3 regions of the Dietzia sp. IN118 genome follow, and region 3 is predicted to be linked to each of the others. Evidence: riboswitches for the same ligand, from Rfam matches in the RefSeq annotation. Region 3 holds a riboswitch; each other region holds the start of a gene.
What was found. A riboswitch is a leader RNA that binds a small molecule or an ion and turns the genes downstream of it on or off. The one in region 3 is predicted to bind thiamine pyrophosphate.
Positions count from the first base shown of each region.

Region 1: linked by a shared signal. The riboswitch ahead of Q2K20_RS11185 (ABC transporter ATP-binding protein) and the one ahead of Q2K20_RS03425 (3-oxoacyl-ACP reductase) in region 3 are both predicted to bind thiamine pyrophosphate.
Region 2: linked by a shared signal. The riboswitch ahead of thiC (phosphomethylpyrimidine synthase ThiC) and the one ahead of Q2K20_RS03425 (3-oxoacyl-ACP reductase) in region 3 are both predicted to bind thiamine pyrophosphate.

Region 1 is NZ_JAUMSR010000001.1:2,322,854-2,330,188, reverse strand. It holds gene Q2K20_RS11205 (cysteine hydrolase family protein) at 1-603, opposite strand, end outside; gene Q2K20_RS11200 (GlxA family transcriptional regulator) at 722-1,675, shown strand; gene Q2K20_RS11195 (ABC transporter substrate-binding protein) at 1,796-2,866, opposite strand; gene Q2K20_RS11190 (ABC transporter permease) at 2,863-3,642, opposite strand; gene Q2K20_RS11185 (ABC transporter ATP-binding protein) at 3,639-4,451, opposite strand; TPP riboswitch at 4,461-4,558, opposite strand; tRNA gene Q2K20_RS11180 (tRNA-Arg) at 4,698-4,770, opposite strand; gene Q2K20_RS11175 (cytochrome c oxidase assembly protein) at 4,879-6,909, shown strand; gene Q2K20_RS11170 (single-stranded DNA-binding protein) at 7,079-7,335, shown strand, end outside.
Region 2 is NZ_JAUMSR010000001.1:394,036-401,370, reverse strand. It holds gene ppk2 (polyphosphate kinase 2) at 1-514, shown strand, start outside; gene Q2K20_RS01920 (CoA-binding protein) at 659-1,075, shown strand; gene Q2K20_RS01915 (CD225/dispanin family protein) at 1,095-1,634, opposite strand; gene Q2K20_RS01910 (GNAT family N-acetyltransferase) at 1,759-2,055, opposite strand; TPP riboswitch at 2,131-2,245, shown strand; gene thiC (phosphomethylpyrimidine synthase ThiC) at 2,243-3,949, shown strand; gene Q2K20_RS01900 (ABC transporter permease) at 4,040-4,804, opposite strand; gene Q2K20_RS01895 (ABC transporter ATP-binding protein) at 4,801-5,715, opposite strand; gene Q2K20_RS01890 (DUF1707 domain-containing protein) at 5,803-6,456, shown strand; gene Q2K20_RS01885 (thiazole synthase) at 6,513-7,292, opposite strand.
Region 3 is NZ_JAUMSR010000001.1:690,208-697,542, forward strand. It holds gene Q2K20_RS03390 (TauD/TfdA dioxygenase family protein) at 1-849, shown strand, start outside; gene Q2K20_RS03395 (NAD(P)/FAD-dependent oxidoreductase) at 975-2,159, opposite strand; gene Q2K20_RS03400 (DUF6480 family protein) at 2,164-2,430, opposite strand; gene Q2K20_RS03405 (aspartate dehydrogenase domain-containing protein) at 2,463-3,263, opposite strand; gene Q2K20_RS03410 (MOSC domain-containing protein) at 3,366-4,229, opposite strand; guanidine-III (ykkC-III) riboswitch at 4,311-4,377, shown strand; gene Q2K20_RS03415 (DMT family transporter) at 4,388-4,702, shown strand; gene Q2K20_RS03420 (SRPBCC family protein) at 4,830-5,306, shown strand; TPP riboswitch at 5,388-5,485, shown strand; gene Q2K20_RS03425 (3-oxoacyl-ACP reductase) at 5,614-6,378, shown strand; gene Q2K20_RS03430 (ABC transporter ATP-binding protein) at 6,495-7,335, shown strand, end outside.

The DNA.
Region 1 (7,335 bases), 1.6 Mb from region 3:
GGAACTGCCCAGATCGCTGCCGGTGAGCTCGGCCCCCGACGAGACGGACTCGACCCAGGCGTCGGTCGTGGCGACCGCGGCGAGATTCGAGTTGAGCACTGCCATCAGCGTCTCGTGGACCTGCTGTGCCGGGACCGACCCGGCGGAGTTGGAGATGTGGATCGCACCGGTGGCGTCGGAGAGGACCTCCACGGCGATGCCCAGCGGTTCCGCGGTCACGGCGGTGCCGAGAATGCAGTTGTTGGTCATGTAGCCGACGAGCGTCACCCGGTCGACGCCCTGCTCCCGAAGCCAGTCGACCAGCCCGGTGCCGTCGAAGACGCTGGCATAACTCTTGGTCACGCGCTTCCACTGCGGCTGGAGGCGGCTCTCGAGGTCCGCGTGCAGGGACCACCCGGCGCTGCCGTTCGCGAACACCGGAGCGCCCTCCGGCAGGTCGTGCTGGACCACCACGACGGGCATGCCGGCCTCGCTCGCCGCGTCGACCGCACGGACGATCTGGGCGAGCGACTCGTCACGGGGTGGGTACTGGATCTCGAGCGGACCGTCGAAGTACTCCTGCTGGACGTCGACGACGATCAACGCGCGATTCTGCGAACTCATGTGGATCCTCCGGATAGGCGGTACGGCCGGGGACTCGGCCGTCACCCCGATCCTCGCGGACCGACCGCGCTACCGTGAGTGGCACAAAGGAACACTTTCGATGGAAATGGGCCAACCTGTGCGTATCGCCGTTCACGTCTTCGACGGCATCACGATGTTCCACCTCGCGGCGCCCCTCCTCGTCTTCGGCGAGGTGACCCGGCTCGGCCTCGCGGACGGGTGGCAGGTCGACACCTGGAGCACGGACGGCCGAGACGTCCACACCGCCGAGGGGATCGTGCTCGGCGACCTCGACGGGCCCGGGACGGCGGAGCAGGCCGACATACTGGTCTTCCCCTCATGGTCTCCGGAACTCCCCGACCGGGATCCGTGCCTGTTATCGATCGTGCGTCGCGCCCATTCCCGGGGCAGCCTGGTGGCGGGGTTGTGCCTCGGTGCCTATCCCGTGGTCGCGAGCGGAGTGCTGGACGGTCGTACCGTCGTCACCCATTGGGAGGGTGCGGCGGAGCTCGCCCTGCGGTACCCGGCGGTCGACGTCCGCTCGTCCGACCTGTACATCGACCACGGGGATGTGATCACCTCCGCGGGGACGGCCGCCTCGCTCGACGCGTGCGTCCACATCGTCCGATCCCGGCTCGGTGCCGCGAAAGCCGCCGTGCTGGCCCGCCGGATCGTGGTGGCGCCGCACCGCGAGGGTGACCAGGCGCAGTACGTGGAACTGCCGGTGCCCGACGGGGGAGACGACGGGGAGATCAGGGAGACGATCGACTGGGCCCTGGCCAATCTCGACCGGCCACTCTCGGTGGACGACCTCGCCGGACACGCCTGCATGAGCAGACGCAGCTTCGCCCGGAAGTTCCGCGCGACAACCGGCACGAGCCCCGGGCGATGGGTGCTGTCGCGTCGGCTCGACCACGCGCGGACGCTGCTCGAGACCACGACCCGCTCGATCGAGGACATCGCCCGCGACTGCGGGTTCGGCAGCGCGGTGACGTTCCGGCAGAACTTCGACAGGAAGTACTCGACGACACCGTCGTCCTACCGTGCCCGGTTCGGGGAGGCGCAGGAGTGAGTCCGACCAGGCCCGTCGCCCCGGACCATGCGGACGCGTCCCGACCGGGAGGGGCGACGCCTTCCCGGTGCCGGAACGCGGCCGCAGACGTCATGGCCACAATCTGCGTGACCAGAAAATCTAGCCGCCGGACAGGGGCAGGTAGTCGTTGGTCATGGCAGCGGCGCCGTCGACCTCGGTCTCCAGCAGTCCGTTGTCATGCATCCACGACGCGTAGGCCGCCCAGTCCCGGGCTGTCTGCCGCCCGAAATCCTCCTCGGGTAGAAGCGCCAGCGTGGCGTCGATCATCTTCTCCAGCATGTCGGGCTCGTAGGAGCCCTCGGTCACCGGGGTGAGGGACTCGAGGGCAATCCGGCGGTCCGCCAACGCGGCCTGCTGCCCGGCCTCGGTTCCGGTGAGGAAGTCGCCCACGCGCTCGGCATAGTCGGCGTCGCCGGCGAGCCGGTTCGGGTTCGCGATGATCACCAGTTCCGCGTAGTCGGGCACCCCGAGTTCGGTGACCGGCATGATCTCGAAATCGCCCCGGGCGCGGAGTTCCACGCCTTCGATGTTGCGGAACGCCCCGAAGATCGCGTCCACCTGGTCGGTGAGCAGCGACTGGTTGAGACTCTGCTGGACATTGGGGGTGGAAATCGAGTCAGGATCGATTCCGGCCTCACGGGCGATGAAGTCGAGGGTCGGTTCCTGGGAGGCCAGCCCCGACAACCCCACGGTCTTGCCCTCCAGATCGGCTGCGGAGGTGATGCCCGACTCCGTCCTGGCGATCAGGGAGGTCAAGGACGTCGGGATCAGTGCCGCGACCGAGATCACGTCGAGTCCCTGTTCGACGGCGATGAGCGTGTCGGGCTCGTAGGAGATGGCCAGGTCGACCCGCCCCAGGGACACCTCCCGGGCGGCGTCGGCCGTGTTGGACGGCGTCGTGAACGTCACGTCCACGCCGGCGTCGGCGTAGGTGCCGGTGTGCTGCGCGGTGTACAGGGCCACATGGTCGGGATTGGGGCTCCAGTCGAGCAGAACACTGACCGGGGCGTTGTCGGTGGCTCCCGACTCGGCGGCTCCGGGCGCGGCGGTGTCCGGGGATGTCTGACATCCGGTCAGCGCGACCGCGGCAGCGGCCGCGATCGCGAGCATGCGGGCGCCGGGTCGCGTGAGGGCCCGGCGTCGGATCCTGCTGGGTCGTGGTTCCGTCATGATGGGTTCCTTTCCCCGGTGGGAGTGTTCCACGGGCAGATCAGGCGTTCGAGGATGGTCACAGTGGCGAGCAGGATGCTGGACATGATCGTCAGCACCGCCACCTGGGCAAAGACGAAGTCGGTTTGTAGCCGGGGGATCGCCTGGAGCATGAGGTAGCCCAGGCCGTTGGTCGAGCCGGTGTACTCGGCGAAGACGGCGGCCACCGGCGCGAAGGTGACCGAGACTCGCAGCCCGGCGAAGCCGCGAGGCGCGGCGAAGGGCAGACGCACCCGCCAGAAGAGCGACCACCTGGTGGCGTGCAGGCTCCGCAGGGTGTCGATCATCCGGGCGTCGACCGAGCGGATTCCGGAGAGGAGATTGAGGGCGACCGGGAAGAAGCACAGCAGGGCCACCACGATGACCTTCGGCGCCATGCCGTAGCCGAGGGAGATCGTCAACAGTGGGCCTATCACGATGACCGGGATGGCCTGAGAGGCGACCAGCAGGGGGGTCATGGCCTGACCGATGGCGGGCACGAATGCGCTGACGATCACCACGGCCACGGCGACGAACACCCCGAGTACCACTCCGGTGATCGTCTCGGTGGCGGTCAGCAGCGTGGCGGAACCGAGCCGGTCGGGCCAGGTGGTCACGAGCGAGTCGAACACGGCGAGGGGTGCGGGAATGACGTACTCGGGCACGAGCTCGAGCGTGGTGACCGTGATCCACGCGGCGAGGACCAGCAGGAGCGTGACGCAGGCAGGGCCGGCGGACCGGACGAATCGCACGGTCATCGGTTGGTTCCGCCCTCGGCGAGGTGCGATTCCCGGGCCAGTGCCTGGAGCACTTCCCGGCGAGCTGCAGCGAAGTCCTCGTCGCCGAGGAGGACCTCTCGGGGGCGGTCGTCGCCGAACCATCCCGGCCAGGTGCGGACCACACGCGCCGGGGCGTCGGCCTCGTCTCGTGCCAACAGGACCACGCGTTCGGCGAGGAGCAGCGCCTCATCGACGTCGTGCGTGACCATGACGAGGGTGGCCGAGGTGTGGGTGATGGTGTCGCGGAGCCACTGCTGGACCTCCGCACGGGTAATCGCGTCGAGCGCCCCGAGCGGCTCGTCGGCCAGCAGCACGGGTTTGCGCGCCAGCAGAGCCCGCGCGAGAGCGGCGCGCTGGCGCATGCCCGCGCTGAGAGCTGAGGGACGGGCATCGGACCAGGCGCCCAGTCCCACGCGGTCCAGCATGCGCTGGGCCTCGGATCGGGCCACGCGCCGGCGCACTCGTTGGTTGCGGAGACTGATCGCGACGTTATCGAGCAGGGACAGCCAGGGCAACAGGCTGTCGCCCTGGGGCATCAACGCGCAGGACTCCAGGCGTCGTGCGGGCCGGCGTTCATCGAGGACGGCGGCGGTCCCGGTGGTCGGTTCGACGAGGCCGGCGATCACCGACAGCAGCGTCGACTTACCGCATCCGCTGCGTCCGACAACGGCGATGTGCTCGCCTACCGGAACGGACAGGTTGAGGTCTGCGAGAACCGGACGGAGCGCGCCCGGATAGGTGTGTCCCAATCCATCCAACGCCACTGCCGTGGTTCCTGGGCGGCTCACGAAAGCGCATGCCAGCGCATCTGACATCCCTCCGCTCGTGTGAACGAGTTCAGGTTCAGCGGGTGTGATCTCAGCCCCGTTCGGTAGGGGCACCCCGTGTCATCGATGCTGATCTTGCGGATCAGCTCGAAGTCCGAACGTACCATCGGCACATCTCGGGATCTGATGTGCGTCCATGGCTGGAGCGAGGAGCGGGCGGGCCGCCGTCAGTGGCGTGCGGACTGCCGGCCCGTGTCGGCGTGAGTGCGCCCCCGAGAGGATTCGAACCCCTGACCAGCCGGGTAGAAACCGGATGCTCTATCCACTGAGCTACGGAGGCCTGCGACGCGCGCGTGGGGCGTCGCCGGGAGAATGGTAGCCGATCCGGGGGGTGGGTCCGACAGTGGCGAATCGGCCCGGGGGCGCCGCGGTTCCTACGATGGTGGTCATGACGTCGTCGAAGACCGCCCCCGCCACCGCCGGGCGGTTCGGAACCCGCAACATCGTCGCCCTGGTACTGCTCCTGGCGGCGGTGGCGGCCGGGGTGGTGATCCCACTGTCGGCCATGTCCGCCGAGGTGGCGCTCGAGCTGGTGGGCGTGCCCGATCCGGGTCCGCTCACCACGGCCGGCCTCCCGGCCCTGCGGTCGATCGGCGAGCTCCTCGCCGCCGTCGCGGTGGGGGCTGCGCTGTTCGCGGCGTTCTTCACCCCGCCGCAGAAGGACAAGACCCTCGACGTCGACGGTTACCGCATGCAGCAGGTCTCGTCGTGGGCGAACATCGTCTGGGCGATCGCCGCGGCGCTGCTCATCCCGCTGACCCTGTCGGACGTCTCCGGACGCACCTTCCTCCAGTCGCTCCCGCCTGACCAGTGGTTGGTCGCGATCAACCAGATCGACATCGCGTCCTCGTGGCGCTGGGCGGCGATCATCGCGTTGGTCGCCGGGATCGGGCAGCGGCTCACGCTGAGCTGGCGGTGGTCGGTCATCTGGCTGGCCGTCTCCGTGCTCTCGCTGCTTCCGGTGGCGGCCACGGGCCACGCGTCCGGCAGCACCGCCCACGACCTGGCCACCAACTCGCTGATGATCCACCTGTTCGGCGCCGCGTTCTACGTCGGTGGGCTCGTCGCGCTGATCATCCACACGTGGCGCGGCGGCTCGCGCGTCGCCCTGGCCCTGCGCCGCTACTCGGTGGTGGCGACGGTCGCGATCGTCGCGCTCGGGTTCACAGGCGTGATCAACGCGCTCGTCCGCCTGCACCCGGGTGACCTTCTCACCTCCACCTACGGATTGCTGGTCGTGTCCAAGGCGTTGGCGCTGTGCCTGTTGGCTCTGTTCGGTCTGGCGATCCGCCGCCGGATCATCGCCAAGATCGAGTCGACCGGGGCCAACGCGCCGGTCGACCGGCCCACGCTGCTGCGGATCATCGTGGTGGAGGCCGTCGTCATGGCCGGCACCCTGGGGCTGTCGGTCTCGCTCGGCCGCACCCCGCCGCCGGCGCCGCTGTACGTGCCCACGAGGCAGGAGGCGCTACTGGGCTTCGAGCTGCCCGGGCCCTTCGCGTTCGGAACGGTCTTCGGCACCTGGCGCTTCGACCTGGTGCTGGGTCTGGCCGCGGTGGTCCTGCTCGGCCTGTACCTCTGGGGCCTGGTGCGGCTGCGCCGCCGTGGGGATGCCTGGCCGCTGAGCCGCACCGCGTTCTGGGTGGCGGGCTGCGTGATCCTGTTCCTCACCACCAGTTCCGGCATGGGGATGTACATGATGGCCGACTTCGCCAGCCACATGGTGGGCCACATGCTCATCTCGATGCTGGTGCCGGTCCTCCTGGCGCTCGGTGGCCCGTTCACGCTGGCCCTGCGCGCGCTCCCGGCCGCCGGTCGCGGCAACCCTCCCGGGCCCCGCGAGTGGCTGGTGGAGTTCATCAACAACCCGCTCTCGCACTTCCTCACCCACCCGATCGTGGCGTCGGTGCAGTTCGTGGCCGGTTTCTACCTCATCTACTTCGGCGGGTTCTATCAGACGTTGGCCTCGGAGCACCTGGGCCACATGTTCATGAACGTGCACTTCCTCATCAGCGGCTACCTGTTCTACTGGGTGATCATCGGCGTGGACGCCGCGCCGCGGCACTTCTCGCCGATGTACAAGCTCATGGTCCTGCTGAGTTCGCTGCCGTTCCACGCGTTCTTCGGCATCCTGCTCATGAACACCAAGACCGTGCTGGCCGAGCCCTGGTATTCGGGCATCGGCCTGCCGTGGATCCCGGATCTGCTGCAGAGCCAGCAGGTCGGCGGTGGCGTCGCGTGGGCGGCGGGGGAGATCCCGCTGGTGATCGTCATGCTGGCCCTGGCGTGGCAGTGGTACCAGAGCGACATGCGCGAGGCGCGGCGCGGCGAGCGGCAGGCCGACCGCGACGACGATGCCGAGCTCAAGGCCTACAACGAGATGCTCCGGGAGATGTCCCGCGCCGACCGCCGGCCCTGAGACCGAACACCTCGTCGTCGTCACAGGCGCCGGTTCTCCACACCCCCCGCCCCCCTCCACAGGGCGGCCACCGCGGGCGGTGGGAACGAGGGGTGACGACGACGAGGTGGGGCACGCTGCAAGTCACGAGGCCGACGCACGGTCGGCCGAACGTGACAGGAGTGACCCCATGAACGAGACCCACACGACCGTCCGCGGAACCGTGATCACCGACCCCACCACCCGGCGGGTGGGCGACGACCAGGTGTTCACCTTCCGGGTGGCCAGCAACAGCCGCTACCAGGACCGGCTCACCGGCGAATGGAAGACCGGCGGCACTCTGTACTTCTCGGCCAACTGCTGGGGACGCCTCGGGCAACGGGCGTCCGGCGCGCTGTGCAAGGGCGACGGCGTGATCCTGCACGGCCGGCTGCTCACCAACGAGTA
Region 2 (7,335 bases), 300 kb from region 3:
CCAGCGGTACGTGGCTCATCTGCCCAGCCGCGGCGAGCTCGTGCTGTTCGACCGCTCCTGGTACAACCGCGCCGGCGTGGAGCGGGTGATGGGGTTCTGTACGCAATCGCAATACGAGACGTTCATGGAACAGGCGCCCAACTTCGAGAAGATGCTGGTCGACTCGGGGATCGGGCTGACCAAGTTCTGGTTCTCCGTCACCCGGGAGGAGCAGAAGACCCGGTTCGCGATCCGCCAACTCGACCCGGTGCGGCGCTGGAAACTCTCGCCCATGGACCTGGAGTCGCTCGACAAGTGGGACAAGTACACGGACGCCAAGGAGGAGATGTTCCGGCGCACGGACACCGACCACGCGCCGTGGATCACCATCAAGTCCAACGACAAGAAGCGGGCCCGCATCAACGCGATGCGCTACTTCCTGAACCAGTTCGACTACCCGGACAAGGACCCCCAGGTGGTGTTCGACCCGGACCCGAAGATCGTCCGCCGCGGCAAGGACGCTGTCGGGGACTAGCGGAGGGAGCGCCAGCGAGCGGAGCGATGTCCCCGCGCACACGTACCGTCGGGGACTGACTGAGCCTGCTCAGGAGGGCCCCGCGCACAGGCCTGGCGGAGCCGCGCCGGGAATGTCTGGGCGACGGCGGGCCTTGCACTGGGTATGAGCCATTCCAATGACCACGCCGTCATCACGCGCCTGCTCACCGAGAAGGGCCGCTGGGCCGTCGCCGGCCTGTCCAGCAACTCCGCGCGCACCGCGTACGGGATCGCCGCCTACGTCCGCGACCTGGGACATGAGATCGTCCCGGTCCATCCCAAGGCCGAGACCGTGCACGGTCAGCAGGGCTATCCGGATCTCGCGTCCGTTCCCGGTGAGATCGATGTGGTCGACGTGTTCGTCAACTCGCAGCTCGCGGGCGGCGTGGTGGACGATGCGATAGCCAAGGGAGCCAAGGCGGTCTGGTTGCAGCTGGGGGTGGTCGACGAGGCCGCGGCGCAGCGGGCGAAGGATGCAGGGCTGGACGTGGTGATGGACGCGTGCCCTGCGATCGAAGCCCCTCGTCTGGGCCTGGCCTGAACCGCGGACCCGGCCGGGTCTAGAAGCCGCTCGAGGCCAGTCCCACCATTGCGAAGATGAAGATGAAGTACAGCACGATGAGGACTGCCACGATCGCCAGCGAGATCATGCCGAGCTTCTTGGCGGTCGCGCTGGCGGCCTCGGCTTCGGCGTGGCGACCGGCGGCCCACAGCGGGTAGACCTCGAGGGCGCGGGTCATCGCGACGAACGACAGCGGCCAGAAGAAGAGGATCGACGCGACCGCCCAGCCGACGTTCGACGGCGGGCCGGGGCGAGCTCCCGAGGTGGTCCCGTACCCGCCCGCCACGGCGAAGGACGGAGTCTGCGCGCCGTAACCGGTCGGGGTCTGCGCGCCGTAACCGGTCGGGGTCTGCGCGCTGTAATCGGTCTGTCCGTACGAGCCCTGGCTGTACGGACTCTGTCCGTATGTGCCCTGGCCGTATGTGCCCTGGCTGTAGGTGCCCTGCCCGTACGGGTTCTGGCCGTAGGAGCCCCGACTCGCATCGTCGCCACCGGTCGAGTCGCCGTCGGCAGTGTTCCCCTGGGGCGGGTAGGTCATGGGGGTCCTCCGGGTAGCTGGTCGTCTGGGGTCAGACTACGTCCCGCTCCCCCGGCCCCTTCTCAGCCGCTCGTCGGCCGGCTGACAATGGTCACCGCGGGCCACGGTCACCGCCCCGCGTCTGTCACGGCTGGGCGACCAGGAGCTGATATTCCGGGAAGCGAACAAGGAACCGCCGCACGTAGCTGCAGACCGGCCGGATCTTGAGCTCGTCGAGCCGCATGCGGGTGAGCACCAGGCTGACCAGCAATCGCGCGATCCCCTGCTGTCCGTACCGCTCCTCGATCACGGTGTGGAGCAGGATGTAGACGTCGCCGTCCTTCTCGTAACCGACGAGACCCATGAAGGTCTCGCTGTCCCACAGTTCGAAGCGGTCTCTATCGGTGTTGTGGACCAGCTTGAGCGACGTTACAGGGGACATCAGAACTCCTTCGGCAGGGCGTGTTCCACCCGCGATGCTACTCGTCGGGTTACGCTCGCCCCGGCACAATCACATACTCGTCCACACGGGAGTCCGCTTCGATGCGCGGGCTGAGAGGACGACCAGCCGGGTCGTCGACCGTAGAACCTGTCCGGATCATGCCGGCGTAGGGAGATCAGGAAACACCATGGGCACAGCTCTATTCACCGACGGCACCGATTCCACCCCGATCGACGCCGTGACGTGCGGCCCCATCCATTCCAGCACCAAGGCCCACCTCGAGGTGCCCGGCGAATCGGGTCACGCCCAGCGCGTGCCCGTGCGCCGAATCGCGCTCACCGATGGCACGACGTTCGACGTCTACGACACCTCCGGCCCGTATACCGCCTACGCGAGTGCGGCCGACTGCCATGACCTGGGCGCGGGACTCCCGCCGACCCGCCGCGAGTGGCCCCACCCCGGGGCCGTCCCCGCCTCGCCGGAGAACCCCACTCCCGTCCGGACGCAGTTGGCCTGGGCCCGGGCGGGGCTGACCACCCCGGAGATGCGGTTCATCGCCGTGCGCGAGGGAATCGATGTCGAGGTGGTGCGTTCGGAGGTCGCCGCCGGTCGGGCGGTCATCCCGGCCAACCATCGTCATCCGGAGAGCGAGCCGATGATCATCGGCAAGCGCTTCCTCACCAAGATCAACGCCAACATCGGCAACTCGGCGGTCACCAGCACGATCGCCGAAGAGGTCGAAAAGATGGTGTGGGCGGCCCGGTGGGGCGCGGACACCGTCATGGACCTGTCCACCGGCCGGGACATCCACGAGACGCGGGAGTGGATCCTGCGCAACTCCCCCGTCCCCGTGGGCACCGTGCCCATCTACCAGGCGCTGGAGAAAGTGGGCGGCGACCCGGCCCTTCTGACCTGGGAGTTGTACCGCGATACCGTCATCGAACAGTGCGAACAGGGCGTGGACTACATGACCGTCCATGCCGGCGTGCTGCTGCGTTATGTCCCGCTGGCGGCCAAGCGGGTCACCGGGATCGTGTCGCGTGGCGGATCGATCATGGCGGCGTGGTGTCTGGCGCACCACCGCGAGTCGTTCCTCTACACCCACTTCGAGGAACTGTGCGAGATACTCGCCCGCTACGACGTGACGTTCTCCCTCGGCGACGGTCTGCGGCCGGGGTCGATCGCCGATGCCAACGACGAGGCGCAGTTCGCCGAACTGCGCACGCTCGGGGAGCTCACCGGGATCGCCAAGAGCCACGGCGTGCAGGTGATGATCGAGGGTCCTGGTCACGTGCCGATGGACAAGATCGTGGAGAACGTGCGCCTCGAGGAGGAGTGGTGCGAGGAGGCCCCGTTCTACACGCTGGGCCCCCTCGCCACGGACATCGCGCCGGGCTACGACCACATCACGTCCGCGATCGGTGCAGCCCGCATCGCCGAGGCGGGCACGGCGATGCTGTGTTACGTCACGCCCAAAGAGCACCTAGGCCTGCCCGACCGGGACGACGTCAAGACCGGCGTGATCACGTACAAGATCGCCGCGCACTCGGCCGATCTGGCGAAGGGTCACCCGGGCGCGCAGGCCCGCGATGACGCGTTGAGTACCGCCCGGTTCGAGTTCCGGTGGCGGGACCAATTCGCCCTCGCCCTCGACCCGGACACCGCCCTGGCGTACCACGACGCGACGCTGCCCGCGGAGCCGGCGAAGACCGCGCACTTCTGCTCGATGTGCGGTCCGAAGTTCTGCTCGATGCGCATCTCCCAGGACATCCGCGACTACGCCGCGGAGCACGGGATGGAAACGGTGGAGGCGATCGAGGCGGGGATGGCGGAGAAGTCGGCCGAATTCGCCGACCTCGGTGGCCGCGTCTACCTGCCGATCACCGAGTCGTAGTTCTCACCGGCGGCGAGGGCCGCGCCGGTCCCCACCGCGCCCGACGGGCCGGGACGTCGGTGCTCAGTAGGTCGGATCGGCCGACCGAGCTCAGGCGTCCCGGCGCAGTGTCATCAGCACCCCGACGACCCAGAGGGCCACGCACACGGCCGCGAACCAGGCGACCGCCGGCCACTCGCCCCACGTGATGTACCCGCGGACGCTCTCTCCCTGGGTCCAGAAGTCACCGTTGGCGAACGGCATCCAGGCGGCGATGTCCTCGCCGACCCGCGGGATCAACGAGACCATGCCCTCGAGGGCCAGTATCCACACGAGGAACAGGGAGATCGTGCCGGCGGCGTTGCGCATGATGTACGCCAGGCCCGTGACCGCGATCGTCCCCAGTGCGGCGTAGACGGGGAAGCGCCACAGGTAGGTCAGCCCGTCTCCGGAGAACGGGGTCCAGCCCTCGTTTCCGGAGAGCGCCCCGGCCACGAGGAGCGCCAGGATCACCGCGATGGCTGTGACCACCATCGAGAGCACCGTGAACAGGGCGGTCTTGGCCACGATGGCAGGCCAGCGCGACGGCGTCGTCAGGAACGTGGCCTTGATGGTGTGATAGCGGTACTCGCCGGTCACACCGACGATCGCGGCGATCCACGCCAGCAGGACGGTGAACGCACTGACGCCGAGGATCGCGAACAGCGGGTCACTGCCGCCGCCGGGCGCACCGGCCATCGGGTCCCCTGTGGCGGGCTGCTCGAACTGGCCGATGACCACCGCGAGCACCACTGCCAGGCCGATGCCGATCGCGTACAGCCAGTAGGCACTCTTGGTGGTGGTGACCTTGATCCACTCGGACTTCAACTGGTTCATCGGGTGGACTCCTGACCGTGGTACTCGACGTCCTGGTCGGTGAGGGCCATGAAGGCCTCCTCCAGCGACGCCCGCTTCTCGTGCAGTTCGTGGACGGTGATCCCCAGGCTGGCGGCGACATCGCCGACCTGCGGCGCGCGGAGGTTCTGGATGAGGAAGACACCCTGTTCCGCGTCGAACGTGGCCTCGATGCCCTCATCGCGCGCGGCGGCGGTGAACTCGTCGACGTGCGGGGTGCGCAACACCACCGAGGATGTGGCGGCGTCCAGGAACTCCTCGACGGAGGTCTGCGCGCGCAGCTTGCCGCGGCCGATCACGACGAGGTCCTGGGCGGTCTGCGCCATCTCCGACAGCAGGTGCGAGGAGACGAGCACGGTGCGGCCCTCTGCGGCGCGCGCGTGCATGAAACGGCGGATCCACAGGATCCCCTCGGGGTCGAGTCCGTTGACGGGCTCGTCGAACAGCAGGACCTCGGGGTCGCCGAGCATGGCGGTGGCCAGACCGAGTCGCTGGCGCATGCCGAGCGAGTAGCCCCCGACCTTGCGGCCGGCGACGTCGGTGAGGCCGACCAGGCCGAGCACCTCGTCGACGCGGCCCGGGGCCACCCCGCCCGCCGCGGCGACCATCCTCAGGTGCGCGCCGGCGGAACGGTTGGCGTGGGTCCAGGACGCGTCGAGCAGACAGCCCACCTTGTGGGCGGGGCGATCCAACTCGCGGTACGGGGTGCCGTCGATCAGTGCCTGCCCGGACGTGGGGGTGTCGAGACCGACCATCATCCGCATCGTCGTGGACTTCCCGGCGCCGTTCGGGCCGAGGAATCCGGTGACGACGCCGGGACGGACCTCGAAGCTGAGGTCGTCCACGGCGGTGGAGGCGCCGAAGCGCTTGGTGAGATTCCGTACCTCGATCATGGTCCCCAGTCTGCCTGCCGGGGCGCGGGCAGCGTGCGTCCACCTACTCAGCCCGCGTACAGGTAGTGCAGTACTAGGCTCGTGACCATGGATGACGCCACGCCCGAGCCGGATCGCCATCTGCCGTCGGTCCGCGCCTCCGACGCCGAGCGCGACGCCACCGCCAGGCTCCTCCAGGAATCCTTCTCGGAGGGGAGGCTCACGCTCGCGGAATTCGACGACCGGACGTCGCGGGCGTACGCCGCACGCTTCCGGTCCGAACTGATCGAGCTAATACACGACCTGCCCGTCGTCCACCACGAGCACGACTCGACGCCCGCGACCCGGCCACATGGGGCCCCGGCGCGTCGCGTCACCGGGGCCAGCGGGCCCGCCTCGTCGCTGGCGATCATGGGAGGCGTCGAGCGGGCGGGGGCGTGGACCCTTCCCGCCGTGCATACCGCGTTCGCCCTGATGGGCGGGGTCGAGATCGACCTGCGCGGCGCCTCCCTGCAGTCCCACGAGACGACGATCCGGGCGTTCGCGATCATGGGCGGCATCGACATCTACGTCCCCGACGACATCCATGTGGAGATCGAGGGCCTGGGGCTGATGGGGGGCTTCGGCGAGGAGTCCGGGAACTGGAAGCCCGATCCGCGACCGGTCCGCCAGGCCCCGCCCGGAGCCCCGGTCATCAGGGTCACGGGACTGGCGCTCATGGGCGGGATCGGCGTGCGGCGGGTGCCGCGCACCGAGGACTGACCGTCGGCGGGGTGGCGGACAGGTCGCGCGCATGCTGTCGGGCGGCCGGTAGGGCCTCAGTCGACCGGCGGGCTGGACGCCTGCGCCCAGAAGCGTTTGGGGATCCGCCCCGCGAGGCGGGCGGCGTGCCCGGCCCGGACCGCCTCGCGCATCGCCGCGGCCATGAGCGGCGGGTTCTCCGCCCGGGTGACGGCAGTGGCGAGCAGGACACCGTCGCAGCCGAGCTCCATGGCCAGTGCTGCGTCGGAGGCGGTGCCGATCCCCGCGTCGCAGATCACCGGGACCCCGGCGCGCTCGACGATCATCTCCAGGTTGTGCGGGTTGCAGATGCCCAGCCCGGTGCCGATCGGCGCGCCCAGGGGCATGACCGCAGCGCAGCCCACGTCCTCCAGTCGGCGGGCCAGGACCGGGTCGTCGGTGGTGTAGGGGAGGACGACGAAACCGTCGTCGACGAGGTCCTCTGCGGCCTCCACCAACTCCACCCCGTCGGGCAGGAGCGTGCGCTCGTCGGCGATCACCTCGAGCTTGACCCAGTTCGTGCCCAGCGCCTCCCGCGCGAGCCGGGCGGTCTTCACGGCCTCGCTGGCGGACCGGCAACCGGCGGTGTTGGGCAACGGGCGGATGCCGAGCTCTTTCAGCATCCCGAGCAGCCCGAGTCCGCCTGCGCCGTCCATGCCCAACCGCAGGTCGACCTTGCGGATCGACACGGTGGTCAGGGCGGTACCCGAGGCGATCAGTGCCTCGCGCAGGACCTCCTGGTTGCCGGCGCCGCCGGTGCCCGTGATGAGCCGCGAGGAGATCTCCTCGCCCGCGATCACCAGGGGCGAGTCCAGCACCGCGGCGACGTCAGACGGGTACGCGGACGGCCCTGCGACGCCC
Region 3 (7,335 bases):
CGGCTTCGTGCCGACGACGCGCCGCCCGCCACCTACGAACACATGGGCGTGCGGCCGGTCACGCCGTTCATCGGCGCCGACATCGAGGGCGTGGATCTCGCCGCCCCGACGCCCCAGCAGATCGCCGAGCTCAAGACGGCGCTCCTCGAACGCAAGGTCCTCTTCTTCCGCGACCAGAAGCACCTCACCGCCCACCAGCACCGCGACTTCGCCGCCCACTGGGGCGAGCTGGAGGTCCACCCGATCCTCGACCAGGGCGAGATCCCGGAGGTCGTCCGGTTCGACCGCGGCCAGGACAACCCGGGTATGGAGAACATCTGGCACGTCGACGTGACCTGGAAGGACCGCCCGCCCATGGGCTCGGTGCTCCGTGCGATCGAGGTGCCCGACGCCGGCGGCGACACCCTCTGGTCGGACATGGGCAACGCCTACGACGCCCTGCCCGACGACATCAAGGAGCGGAGCGACGGGCTCACCGCCACCCATGACTTCACCCCGTCGTTCGGGCTCGGCATGACGCCCGAGAAGCTGGTGGCGATGCAGGGGGCCTACCCACCGCAGCACCACCCCGTGGTCCGGACGCACCCGGAGACCGGCCGCAAGCTGCTGTTCGTCAACAGCCTGTTCACCACCGAGATCGACGGCGTGGACCCGGTCGAGGGGCGCGAGTTGCTGCGGCGACTACTGGACCAGGTGAAGATGCCCAACTTCCAGGTCCGCCTGCGCTGGGCTCCCGGCACGGTCGCGTTCTGGGATAACCGCGCCACGCAGCACTACGCGTGTAGCGACTACTTCCCGCACCGACGCGTGATGGAGCGCGTGGCGATCGTCGGGGGCGCGCCGGCGTGAACGGGTGCCCAAACGACTCGACCCCCGACCGTCATGTCCTGCCGGTCCGCCGACTCACGCCGCACCGCGACGGTGCCGGATACACGCAGTGAGCAGCGCGGACGCGCGGCCGTACGCCCGCCGGCTCAGACGCGACCGCGCAGGAGCTTGCAGAAGTACACGACGGGCTGGACGAACCGGTCGAACGCGTACGTGATCCGCCGTGGCACGGTGACGTCGATCCCGCGCACCGAGGGGGCCGGCCGACCGTCCCGGTCGTGCTCGTCGAGCACCAACCGGTTCCTGCTCACGGCGACGGGGATGACCGTGTAGCCGTCGTATTCCTTCAGCGCCCCACCGTCGCGGGCGGCGCGCAGGTTGTCGGCCACCACCCCGACCTGGTCGCGCAGCGCACCGCCCGACGGGCGGGTGCCGACCGTCGCGGCGTCCCCCAGGCCCCACACCGTGTCGACGCGCGTGTGCCGCAGGGTGCGCGGGTCGACGTCGACCAGGGCGGGGACGTCGTCGGTGGCGAGCCCCGAGTCGGCGACGAACCGGGGCGCACGGGTGTGCGGGGTGACGTAGGCCAGGTGGACGTCCTCGATGGCCGCGGGCGTCGGGCCGTGCACCGACACCGTGCGGGCGTGGTGGTCCACGGAGTCGACGCGCGACTGCTCGTGAACGGTGATGCCGTACTGCTCGATGAACGGGCGCAGCCTCCGGTCGGCGTGCTCGAGCCCGAGGAGCCCGCGGAACGGGGTCACGAGATGCACGTCGAACCGGTCTAGGACGCCCTCGCGCCGCCAGCGGTCACATGCCAGGAACATCGCCTTGAGCACGGTCCCGCCGCAGGAGGCGGGTTCCGGCGGCACCGAGAACACCACCGTGCCCTCACGGACGCGGACCAGGGCGGCGCACGCCCGGCCGGCGTACTCGGGTACGTGCGCGGATACCGCCCACCCGTCGACGTAACCCTCCTGCAGTCCCGGGATCGCGTCCCAGTGCGGGGTCAGGCCGGGACACAGCACGAGGTCGCGGTAACCGACGGTGGCGCCCGTGTCGAGGGTGACCGTGCGTTCGGCCGGGTCGACGCGGGTCGCCGCCTGGGGGAGGAGCTCCACGCCGTCGGGGACGACGGTCGCCATGAGCCGTTCGTACCGGGACATGCGGGCCTGCCCGGCCGCCGCGTAGTTGAGCATCGGCCGGTACCGGTGCACGGGGCTAGGGTCGATGAGCGCGACGCTGCGCACGCCGTCGCGCCTGAGGCGGGCCGCCAGGGAGACCCCGGCGTTACCCGCCCCGACGATCACGGTGTCGAACGCGGCGGGCATGGCGTCAGAACACTTCGAACGCGTAGCCGACGAGGCCGATGACGACGAGGAGGACGACGACGGCGATGACCGCGATCCACACGTAGGCACTCTTGTTGCCCGGCTGGGGTGTCGGGCTCTGCTGTTCCGTCGGGCCCTGCTTGCTGGTGGCGCTGTCCGACTGCAACGAGGTGGAGTCGGAGTCCGGCGTGATGCCGGCAGGGGCCGCGCCGTGGCTGTCCACGTCAGGGCTCTCGCTGGGGTCGGGGTCTGACGGTCGGGCGTTGGTCATTTCGCACCTCTCGATCGACTGGAACCCACAGGTTAGGGGCTCGTCGCGTGGCCTTCCACCGGTCGGCCGCCGGTGAGCACGACGACCCCCGGACCGGCGCCGGCCGCGAGGGCGCCCAGGACCTCGGCCACCGACCAGGCGGTGATCGCGGATGTACGGCCACCGGAATCGGGGTCGACGGAGTTCTCGAACTGCAGCTCGTAGCGGCCCACCGGCGACTCCCACTCGACGACGTGACGGGTGCGTCCGACGTCCGGGTCGGCGACCACGATCACCTCGGTCCGGTCCAGGCCGAGGGTGGACAGCGCGAGGGCCACGGATGCGTTGGAGGTGCGCGGGAACTCGAGCGCCGCCTGGCGGGCCGAGCCGCGGAACACCCCGCGAGGCTCGGTGAGCTGCTCGTCGACGTCCAGGGCCGTGGGTCGCTTGATCGTGTAGTGGCGGACCGTGGCATCGGAGGCCCCGGCGCGGGCGGCCGCCCCGAGGACGTCGAGTCCCCCGATGGCCCCGGCCGGTACGAGCACGCGGCCGGCGCCCGGTGTTCCGGCGAGGAGGTCGCGGGGGTCGTCGTGGCGGGCGAACACGCCGCACGAGCACACGACGACGTCCGTGCCGGTGGCGGTGACCCGCGGGATCAGGTCGTCGGCGGCGTCGACCGTGCTGGCCTCGACCACCACGTCGGCCGCGTCGATGGCCGCCGCGGTCTCGCTCTCGGAGCTGCCGGAACGCAGTACGGCCCCGAGCTCCGCGCCCGGGACCCGCCCCTGCTCCAACGCCTCGATGACGGCCCCGCCGATCGCGCCGGCGCCGACCACGGCCACCTTCAGTGTCAAGCCAGGATTCGGTTGGGTCGAGGAGGGGACAGGGGGCATGCCCCGACCGTACCCAGCCCGGGGCGGACCCGCCTCGCTCCAGCCGTTCAGTCGGCCACGCCGTCAGAGGAGCCGGACCTCGTCGCCTTCCCGGATCGTGCCGGGCGAGAGCGCGCGGAGGTAGACGCCGAACTCCGCGCCGTTGTCGCGCGCGAGCGACCGGAGGACGCTGCGGTCGTGGGGCAGATCCGCCTGCGGGAGGGTCACCATCCTGCAGCGGGAGATGCGCATGACGACCTCGCAGGTCACCTCGCCGATCATCAGTCGGCGGCCGACCCAGTCGAACTCGGGATGCCCGTCGCCTCCGGGCTCGTGCGTGACGATGAGGTTCTTGCGGAACCGGCGCGGATCGATCACCGCGTCCGGCACCGCGGCCTGCAGTGACGCCATGGCGGTACAGGTCAGGAGCGACAGCGGCATCGCGTCGAAGTAGGTCCCGCGCGGGGTGGCGTAGTAGCTGAGCTCGGTCAGCAGATCTTCGGGCATTCCCGAGTATGCGGGGAACGGGTCGTCGGGCCCCAGGCCGAGCTGGGTACGCAGGTCGGCCTCGTCGACGGCGCGACGGTGGTAGTGCTCGTGATCGTCGACCGGCCGACGCGGCCATAGGGTGACGCGCCGACCCAGCGCGGCAGAGAGGGCCTCGTGGACGGTGTCGTCATCGCTGCGCATCGACGAGCCGTCCGGGAAGTCGATCTCGATGGTCGGCGTCGCGTCGTCCTGCGGCTCCTCGACGTAGCGGGCGTGGAACTGCAACAGCTCCGCCCACTTCTTGGCGCTGCGGAGCTCGCCGGCGTCCTCATCCCTGATCACCCAGCCCCGGTCGCCGGGCAGGCCCCAGCGCTCGGTCACCGCCGTCTCGTCCACGCGGTCGCCCCGCATGGACTTCACGGGGTAGCGCCACAGCTCCGAGACCGTTCCCACTCGCATGAACGCCACCTTAGTTAGCGCGACTTATCACGGTGACGGATCTGACGTTGTCCGGAGCCACGGGGACTGCCACCCTGGGGATCAGAGTCCCGGCCCGGGGCCTCCGGACGAGGGGTGCCGTACCCGGTGTGCGACAAGACGGCCCGCAGGAGGCTGTCATGGCGTGGGTCGTGCTCGGCTTGTCCGGGGTGCTCGAGGCCGTGTGGGCCACCGCGATGGGCCGTTCGGAGGGGTTCACCCGACTCTGGCCGACGGTGGTGTTCGGCCTCGCCCTGGTCGTGAGCATGGCCGGTCTGGCCTATGCCATGCGCGAGCTGCCCGTGGGCACGGCGTACGCGGTGTGGGTCGGCATCGGTGCCTCGCTGACCGTCGTCTACGCCATGGCCACCGGGGCGGAACCCGCCTCGGCGATGAAGGTGCTGTTCCTGGCCATGATCATCGGCGGTGTGGTCGGGCTCAAGGCCGTCAGTTGACCCATCGGGCATGCCCGAAGAGCGCACGATGTCGTAGTCCGGCCGTACGGTGGGTTGCACGGCACCCGAGCTCGCCGATCCGCCGAGTCCCAGAGCGGGCCGAGTCCACAAGGAAGGTTCTCCTCCTATGACCGCAATCAGCACCGTCGACCGCGGACCACGCGTGGTCGCCCGCAGCGTCACCGTGAACGCACCCGCCGAGGAACTGTTCGCCCTCGTCAACGATCCCCGGAAGCACGGGCTCGTCGACGGCTCCGGAACAGTGCGGGACAACGTCCAGGGGCCGTCGACCCTGCACGCCGGGGCCAAGTTCACCACCGCGATGCGGATGTACGGCGTGCCGTACCGCATCACCTGCACGGTCACCGAATACCGCGACACCTACCAGGAGAAGGTGATCGAGTGGGCGCATCCCGCCGGTCACCGGTGGCGTTGGGAGTTCACCCAGGTCCCGGGCGGGAAGACCGAGGTCGTGGAGAGTTTCGACAACCGGCCGTCCAAGCTCGGCAGGTTCTTCGAGATCGTGGGCGTGTCCAAGCAGAACGCGGCGGGCATCACCGAGACGCTCTCGAAGCTGGCGGCCAAGTACGAGACCGCTGGATGACCACGGAACGACCACGGATTGACCACCTACCGAGCGGATCGACGTGGGGCCGCCCGCCGGGGCGTCCGGTGATCTAGGGTGGTCCGCGACACGGGGTGCTGCCCATCCGGGCGGCTGAGATCACACCCGTCGAACCTGATCTGGGTAGTTCCAGCGAAGGAATGTCGATACGGCACCGCTGCCACCGCAACGGTGGTCCCTGTGCCGTCGCCGATCGGCCGCGCCCTGCGCTGCCGAGGAGCGGAGCCGCATCGTCACCCTCGCCGGGAACACCGGGAAGTGAGTGGCAGTGGATTTCGGTAACTTCATGCGGATCGACGAGCAGGTCGTCCTCGTCACCGGCGGCGCCCGCGGGCTCGGCGCGGACATCAGTCGCGCCTTCTCCAGAGAGGGCGCTCTCGTCGTCGTCAACTATCACCGCAGCGAGGCGGCCGCCGCCGACCTCGTCCGTGAGCTCGGCGAGGACCGCGCCGTCGCACTCCGCGCCGACGTCACCGACGACGACGAGGTGCACGCCCTCGTCGACGCCGCCCGTCGCCACTTCGGCGCGCCCGTCACCACGGTCGTCAACAACGCATTGGTCGACTTCGAGTTCAACGGTGACGCCCGCCCGCGACCCGAGACGCTGACCTGGCACGACTTCGACTCGCAACTCCGCGGCGCCGTGAAAGCCACCCTCGCCACGACCCAGGCGACGCTGCCGGGCATGCGGGAGGCCGGTTCCGGACGGATCGTGAACATCGGCACCAATCTGTTCCAGCACCCGGTCGTGCCGTACCACGACTACACCGCCGCCAAGGCCGCCGCGCTGTCGCTGACCCGGACCCTCGCCGCCGATCTGGGGCCGGACGGCATCACGGTGAACATGGTCTCCGGCGGTCTGCTGCGCACCACCGACGCGAGCGCCGCCACGCCTGCGGAGGTGTTCGACCTCATCGCCTCGGGGACGCCGCTGCGCCGCGCGATCACCCCGGCCGAACTCGCCGACGCGGTGCTGTTCTTCGCCTCCCCGTGGGCGCGCGCCGTGACCGGGCAGAACCTCATCGTGGACGGGGGACTGGTCAAGGGGTAGCCGATCCGGGCTCGAGGCTCTCGCGTGCCGACGCCGGGACCCATGACAGTTGTCACCGGTGAAGTCGTGACAGGCGGCTCTTCTGGCCGTCCTCGCAGGTGAGCGAGGGTGGAAGCATGGTTATCCACCGCTCCACCCGCCCCCGGGACCCAGGCCGCGTCGGCGCGGTGATCGACACCGACGCGCCCGCTCCCGCCCTCGAATTCCACGACCTGACCCAGACGTTCACCCGGCCTCGCGCCGAGACGGTCCACGCCCTCCGCGGCATCGACCTGCGGATCGACCCCGGCGAGGTGGTGGCGCTGCTCGGCCCCAACGGTGCCGGCAAGACCACCGCCCTCGACATCGCGCTCGGCCTCACCGAGCCGACCGGCGGGCGGGCCCGAGCGTTCGGCGCCGTCCCCAGACAGGCCGTCGCCGACGGGCGGATCGCCGCCGTCCTCCAGACCGGGGGACTGCTGTCCGACCTCACGGTCGAGGAGACCGTCCGGGCCATCGCGGCCCTGTACCGGGACCCGCTCTCCGTGGGCGAGGTACTCGACCGGGCAGGGATCGCCACGATCGGCCGCCGGAAGGTCTCCCGCTGCTCGGGCGGCGAACAGCAACGACTCCGCTTCGCCCTGGCGCTGCTGCCGGATCCCGACCTGCTCATCCTCGACGAGCCGACCGCCGCGATGGACGTGGGCACGCGCCGTGAGTTCTGGTCCACCATGCACGCCGAGGCCACGTCCGGGTCGACCGTCTTATTCGCCACCCACCACCTGGAGGAGGCCGAGGCGTTCGCCGACCGCATCGTGCTCATGGCCCGCGGCCGGATCGTGGCCGATGGCCCGGTCGAGGCGATCCGTGCGATGGCCACGGGCACCCGCGTCACCGCGGTCTGGACCCCCGGGCCCGGTGAACCCGCACCCCACGACCTGCCCGGGGTCACCGCGGTGGAACGCACACCCACCCGGG